3 regions of the Pantoea sp. BRR-3P genome follow, and region 2 is predicted to be linked to each of the others. Evidence: predicted binding sites of a transcription regulator. Region 2 holds the regulator's gene; each other region holds the start of a gene.
What was found. Region 2 encodes CRP, which controls carbon source genes, mostly activating them, when cyclic AMP is high. Its sites were predicted from a motif close to ATGTGANNNNNNTCACAT; they were not measured.

Region 1: the regulator CRP is predicted to act here: its motif matches at 1,630-1,647, upstream of udp (uridine phosphorylase).
Region 3: the regulator CRP is predicted to act here: its motif matches at 1,619-1,636, upstream of AAGR08_RS05055 (YfcZ/YiiS family protein).

Annotation. Positions count from the first base shown of each region.
Region 1 covers NZ_CP155066.1:3,838,442-3,840,714, forward strand. Annotated here, with positions in the region: gene AAGR08_RS17745 (hypothetical protein) at 1-654, opposite strand, end outside; gene udp (uridine phosphorylase) at 754-1,515, opposite strand; gene AAGR08_RS17755 (dienelactone hydrolase family protein) at 1,819-2,273, shown strand, end outside.
Region 2 covers NZ_CP155066.1:155,800-158,072, reverse strand. Annotated here, with positions in the region: gene AAGR08_RS00690 (OsmC family protein) at 14-418, opposite strand; gene crp (cAMP-activated global transcriptional regulator CRP) at 723-1,355, shown strand; gene AAGR08_RS00680 (YccS/YhfK family putative transporter) at 1,414-2,273, shown strand, end outside.
Region 3 covers NZ_CP155066.1:1,096,954-1,099,226, reverse strand. Annotated here, with positions in the region: gene fadI (acetyl-CoA C-acyltransferase FadI) at 1-1,062, opposite strand, end outside; gene AAGR08_RS05055 (YfcZ/YiiS family protein) at 1,230-1,526, opposite strand; gene fadL (long-chain fatty acid transporter FadL) at 1,885-2,273, shown strand, end outside.

The DNA of each region.
Region 1 (2,273 bases), 560 kb from region 2:
CATTTTTTCCTGCGACATATCCACCAGCTGGCTATTTGGCTGCTGCAGACGTTGCCAGACATGCTGCGGTACGCTGTCGTCGAGATAAATGCGGCAGATCCAGTCAGGATAAAGCTCGCGCGCCACTTCGATGTTTTTGATCAGCGTTTCACAGTAGCGTGGCTGATCGCCGAACAGGCTGAAGGCGATGATATTCTCCGCGGGGTTACTGCGATGAAACGGCGGCGGCGCGGCGGAAGGTAACGCGACTTTCTGGCCCTTACTGAAGGTCGCATCGGATTTCTCCAGCGACTCCAGGCCGTAACGCGCCACTTCATCGTGCTTTTCCAGCCAGCCGCAAACTTCCGTCAAGCCATCCAGCCAGGTTTCCGAGGCTTGTGCACGCTGCGCCGGCGGGGCCTGATAGACCTTCTGGTAAATCTTATACGCTTTTTTATATTCGCCCACACGCATCAGTGTTAGCGCGTAGTCGCTAAGCACCTGCATATGCTGAGGCAAAACGCGCAGCACTTCTTCACAACACTGACGCGCAAGGGGATAGTTCGCAGCCGTCATGGCTGCGCGAAATCGTGCTGCTGCACCTTCAACGCGTGATTGCGCAGCAGCGGGATTATTAAGGGAATGAGGGCGTGAGACAGAAACCATTTTGCGCATAAGTAATTTCTCAGTAAGACTGAAATAGCGCGCATTCTAATCAGGCAATTATTGAGCTCCCTATGGTCCTGGTCTCGAATTCATCCCTTGAATGGCGCACTAAATTAAACGACGCGCGGCTTCAACAACAATTTTCACCGCATCACTTTCGGTCTGCTTCATGGTCGCCGCATCTGGAATCTCTTTCTGCGTACGGTTCACGATGACGCCAGCCACCATGCCGGCACGCAGCCCCTGACTGGCGCACATGGTTAACAGTGTAGCGGATTCCATCTCATAGTTAAGAACGCCCATTTGCTGCCACTCATTCATCGAGCCCTGGAAGCGATTCACGACGCGGCCCGAGAAGGTGTCGTAGCGTTCCTGGCCAGGGTAGAAGGTGTCTGAAGAGGCGGTGATGCCAATGTGTGTTTTCGCGCCACACTCTTCCGCCGCAGCGACCAGCGCGGTGGTGCAGGCAAAATCGGCCACGGCCGGGAACTCCATCGGCGCAAAGTGCAGGCTGGCACCATCAAGGCGAACAGAGGCGGTGGTGACCAATACATCGCCAACATTAATATGCGGCTGAATCGCGCCGGTGGTGCCAACGCGCAGGAAAGTACGCACGCCAAGCTGCGCCAGCTCTTCTACCGCAATCGACGTGGATGGCCCGCCGATACCGGTTGAACACACCACCACAGGTTTTCCATCCACTTCCGCCAGATAGGTGGTGAACTCCCGGTGTGAAGCCAGATGCTGCGGATTGTCCATCAGCGCGGCAATTTTCTTCACGCGCTCTGGATCGCCGGGAACGATGGCAAGGGTGGCGCCTTTGAGGGAAGCTTTGGTAATACCAAGGTGGAAAACGTCAGACTGGGCCATAACAGACTCCTGCTAAATAGGGGGGATGTGCGCGCCACTCTACGTGAGCAGGCAGCATAATTATGTGATTCATTTCACCATCAACAATGAAAATTACATTATCAGAAAAATATTATGTGATTATCGTCACACATTAACGCTGTGCAATTCTGAATTGCTACAAGCGGTGCTGTGTAAGTTCTTAGCGCAATGTTAATAGAGAAGAAGTATGCATGAAAAATTCCTCGGCACCCTACGTCAGCCTGGCTTACCTCAGCCAGGCTATAGTTACGTGATTGCGCAATGGCTAGCACGGAGAGAATAATGAAAACCGAAGACAATATGACACAAAAAACGGCGCCCGGCGGCTTTGCGCCGGCAGTTCAGCCCACCGCAAGCAGCACCATTATTACCGCCAGCGACGCGATTCATGCGGGTGAAACCTCAGTCCCAAGCCAGGGCGAAAATCTGCCCGCCTATTATGCTCGGCCAAAAGCGTATCAGGGTACGCTGCCGGTCGTTTTAGTGGTGCAGGAGATTTTCGGGGTGCATGAGCATATCCGCGATATCTGCCGCCGTTTGGCGCTGGAAGGCTATCTGGCGATTGCCCCTGAGCTCTATTTCCGCGAAGGCGATCCTAACGATTACAACGACATTCCCACCTTGTTCAAAGAGTTGGTGAGCAAGGTGCCGGATACGCAGGTACTGTCCGATCTCGATCATGTGGCCAACTGGGCAGCACGCCATGATGGCGATATCCGTCGCCTGGCCATTACCGG
Region 2 (2,273 bases):
GCACCTGGAAGCATTAACGTTCGATCACTTCATAGCTATGGGTGATTTCCACGCCTTTGCCCAGCATGATCGCCACCGAGCAATATTTTTCCGCTGACAAATCAACCGCGCGGGAAACCGCCTTATCACTCAACGCTTTGCCGCTGACAATAAAATGCAGGTTGATGTGGGTAAAAATACGCGGTGCTTCTTCGCGGCGTTCAGAGGTGAGTTTCACTTCGCAATCGGCCACATCGCTGCGCCCTTTTTGCAGAATCGAGACCACATCAATGGCGCTGCAACCCCCTGCTGCCATTAACACCATCTCCATTGGACTTGGCGCTTTATCACCGGAATTCCCGTCCATTAACACCTGATGTCCGGATGAGGATTCTCCGAGAAAGGTAAGACCTTCCACCCATTTCACTCGTGCCTGCATGATTCTTTCTCCTGAAGCGGCGGTTTTGCCGCCAGAGTACGCTTTCACCTGATAAACAGCAATCCAGACTATTCCCCCGTTTGCTGAAGCGAGACAACACAAGACAGCTCGCAAAAGCTGTGCTACAAACAGTGCTGAAAATATTTTCGTCGTTACAGACGAAGGCGGGAAGAATCAAAAGCGTAGCTTAAGAATGACCCGGAATAATTTTTCCATTACTGGAAACGCTCGACGATTAAACCGCCTGACAGGGAAAAAATGCCCCCTGTATTTTGGGCACGATTACAACAGAGGATAATAGCGAATGGTTCTCGGCAAACCGCAAACAGACCCTACACTCGAATGGTTCCTGTCCCATTGCCATATTCACAAATATCCGTCCAAAAGCACGCTCATCCATCAGGGTGAGAAAGCGGAAACGCTGTACTACATCGTGAAAGGTTCCGTAGCGGTACTGATTAAAGATGAAGAAGGCAAAGAGATGATTCTCTCCTACCTCAATCAGGGAGATTTCATCGGCGAACTCGGTCTTTTCGAAGAAGGCCAGGAACGTAGTGCCTGGGTGCGTGCGAAGTCTGCCTGTGAAGTGGCTGAAATTTCCTACAAAAAATTCCGTCAGCTGATTCAGGTAAACCCGGATATTTTAATGCGACTTTCGTCGCAAATGGCGCGTCGTCTGCAAGTGACATCAGAGAAAGTGGGCAACCTTGCTTTCCTTGACGTAACAGGACGTATCGCGCAAACGCTGCTTAATCTGGCTAAACAGCCAGATGCGATGACTCACCCAGACGGCATGCAAATTAAAATCACCCGTCAGGAGATTGGTCAGATCGTGGGCTGCTCACGCGAAACCGTGGGTCGTATCCTGAAAATGCTGGAAGATCAGAACCTGATCTCTGCACACGGTAAAACCATCGTCGTCTACGGCACCCGCTAATTTCTTCTCACCCACGGCGTGATGGCAACATCGCGCCGTTTCTATTTGCGATGAGCTGATGTGGCGCCGAATCATCTATCATCCTGAAGTTAACTATGCACTGCGGCAAACGCTGGTGCTGTGCCTGCCTGTGGCTCTCGGCTGGCTGTTTGGCGATCTGCAAAAAGGTCTGCTGTTCTCGTTAGTGCCTGCCTGCTGCAATATGGCGGGTCTGGATACGCCGCACAAACGCTTTTTCAAACGCTTGATTGTGGGTGGTTCGCTGTTTGCCACCGGCAGCTTCCTGATGCAAATTTTGACCGCTTACCAGATTCCGCTGCCGTTGATCCTGCTGGCGCTGCCGCTGCTGATCGGCGTGACCGGCGAAATCGGCCCGCTGCATGCACGCCTGCTGCCCGCCACCTTAATCGCTGCTATCTTTACGCTCAGCCTGGTTGGGCGCATGCCGATATGGGTGCCGCCGCTGCTCTATATTGGCGGTACGCTGTGGTACGGCTTGTTCAACTGGTTCTGGTTCTGGCTGTGGAAAGAGCAGCCGATGCGTGAATCGCTCAGCCTGCTGTTTCGCGAGCTGGCGGATTATTGCGATGCCAAATACACCTTACTGACACAGCTGACCGATCCGGAAAAAGCGTTACCGCCGCTGCTGGCGCGCCAGCAGAAAGCGGTCGATCTCATCACTACCTGTTACCAGCAAATGCATATGCTGTCGGCCAGCCGCGATAACAGTCACAAGCGCCTGACGCGCGCCTTCCAGGTGGCGCTGGATTTGCAGGAACACATCTCGGTCAGTCTGCATCAGCCCGAAGAGGTACAGAAACTGGTGGAGGAGAGCCACGCTGAAGCGGTGATCCGCTGGAACGCCAAAATCATCTCCGCACGTTTGCGCGTGCTGGCTGATGCAATTCTCTATCATCA
Region 3 (2,273 bases), 940 kb from region 2:
CAGGTTCGCCAGGGTTTGCGCCGCAAAAGCTTCATGCATATCAATTAGCGTGAGGTCGTTTAGCGTGATGCCGGCGCGATCCAGCGCCAGCGGCGAAGCATATGCCGGGCCGAGCAGCATATCCTGCCAGACATCAATAGCGGTAAAGGCATAGCTGCGCAGATAGCCGAGCGGTGTAATGCCCAATTCACGCGCGCGACCTTCACGCATGAGAATCACCGCCGCCGCGCCATCGGTTAACGGCGTGCTGTTGGCGGCCGTCACCGAGCCGTGGCGGCGATCAAATGCCGGGCGCAGTTTGGCGTAATCCGCTGCGCTCGCGTTAAAACGAATATTATTGTCCTGCTCGATCGGGGCTTTCCACGGCGGTACAAAGGCGGGCATGACTTCCTGCGTTAACACGCCCGATTGCCAGGCGCGTGCCGCGTGCTGATGCGAACGCAGCGCTAACGCATCCTGCTGCTCACGCGTGATGCCGTGCGATTTCGCCATCTGTTCGGCAGTATCGCCCATACGCAGCCCGGTAGAGTACTCCGCCACTGCCGGTGGTACCGGCAAGAGATCGCGTGGACGTAAGCGGCGCAAGATAGTGAGCTTCTGGCTGAAACTGCGCGCTTTGTTGAGATCGACTAACGCGCGCGCCAGGGTTTTACTCACGCCAATCGGCAGCACCGAGGAAGAGTCGGCACCTCCGGCAATGCCCGCATCGATTGTGCCAGCCATCAAGCTTTCCGCCACGTTAGCCACCGCCTGAAAACTGGTGGCGCAGGCACGGCTCACGCTGTAAGCATCGGTGTGCACGCCCAATCCGCTGCTCAGGACAATTTCACGCGCAATGTTCGGCGCTTCCGGCATCTGCACCACCTGGCCAAACACCAGCTGGTCGATGATTTCCACCGGTAACTCGCTGCGCGCCATCAGTTCACTCACCACCATGCGCCCTAATTCAAGCGCAGGAATGCCATGGAAATCCGTCGCCTGACGGGCAAAAGGGGTACGTAATCCGTGGGTTATGGCGATACGTTCGCCCTGACGCGTCAGCAGCGGCTGCGCTTTGCTCATTGCAATCACCTGTAATTTTCGACCAGGGCATCATTGCCAAACAGGTCTGACCTGATCATCAGTGTTAACTAAGTGTTGCTAAGTCGCCAATAACTAGAGGGAAAAAGTGCGAGGGAATACACGAAAATGAGTTAAGGCTGCCGAAGGGGATTCCGGCAGCGACGGGATTAGCGTAAGCCGAGCTGGAAGATCAGGGTTTCCGCCTGGCAGGCAAAAGTGAAGTCGACGCTCAAACGCACCGCGTCACCCTCTTCCGTAAACTCAGCACGAATATCGCAGGGATCGGATTCCACCTGACGCGCTTTTTCAGTCAAATGCGTGAGCATCGCATCAGCTGCATGACGATCGGCAAACACACCAGACCAACTTGCGGTGCAATCGGTATTATCCATCACGGTGCCAACATCTACACAGCAGCAGGCAGCCGTTTCGTTAGCACTACATTTATTAATGGCAGCAGTCATTATTCTCTCCTGACGATAAATCAACACAATCGGATCATTTTCTGCAGCAAAGTCTACGCCTACAGCCTTTTCACATCTATCATCAAGTCGCTAAGTGACGAATATCACACTAAAAATTGATCCAAAACAAAATTGACCGTTATGCTGAGGTTGAACCGCTAAGTTTTTGTTAAGCAGATCTGATTTTATCGATCAAATCAGAAATATTTAAAAAACAATATTGCAACAAATACACAGGTCGGACCTATACTCGTCGCACTGGTCTGATATGTCGTTTTGCCGTCAGTCCCTACAATTCGCCGCTCTTTGTTACGCGACGTAACAACGTTTAATAATAAATTTAGATGAGGTTGTGGTCATGAACCATAAAAACCTGTTTGCAAAGTCAGCTGTGGCAGCTGCAGTAACGCTCGTCTGTTCCCATGTTTACGCCGCAGGCTTTCAGCTTAATGAATTTTCAGCAATTGGTTTAGGTCGTGCTTATTCAGGTGAAGGCGCAATGGGCGATACCGCCGCATCTGCCAGCCGAAACCCAGCCACCATGGCGCTGATGGATCGTCCCTCTTTCTCCATCGGCGCGGTTTATATTGATCCCGAAGTCGATATTAGCGGTCAAAGTCCGTTGTCTGGTCGCAGCCTTGATGCGAAGAATATTGCGCCAAACCAGTGGATCCCGAATATTCACTACGTGCACCCGATTAACGATCAATGGTGGATTGGCGCCTCTGCAACCTCTAATTATGGCCT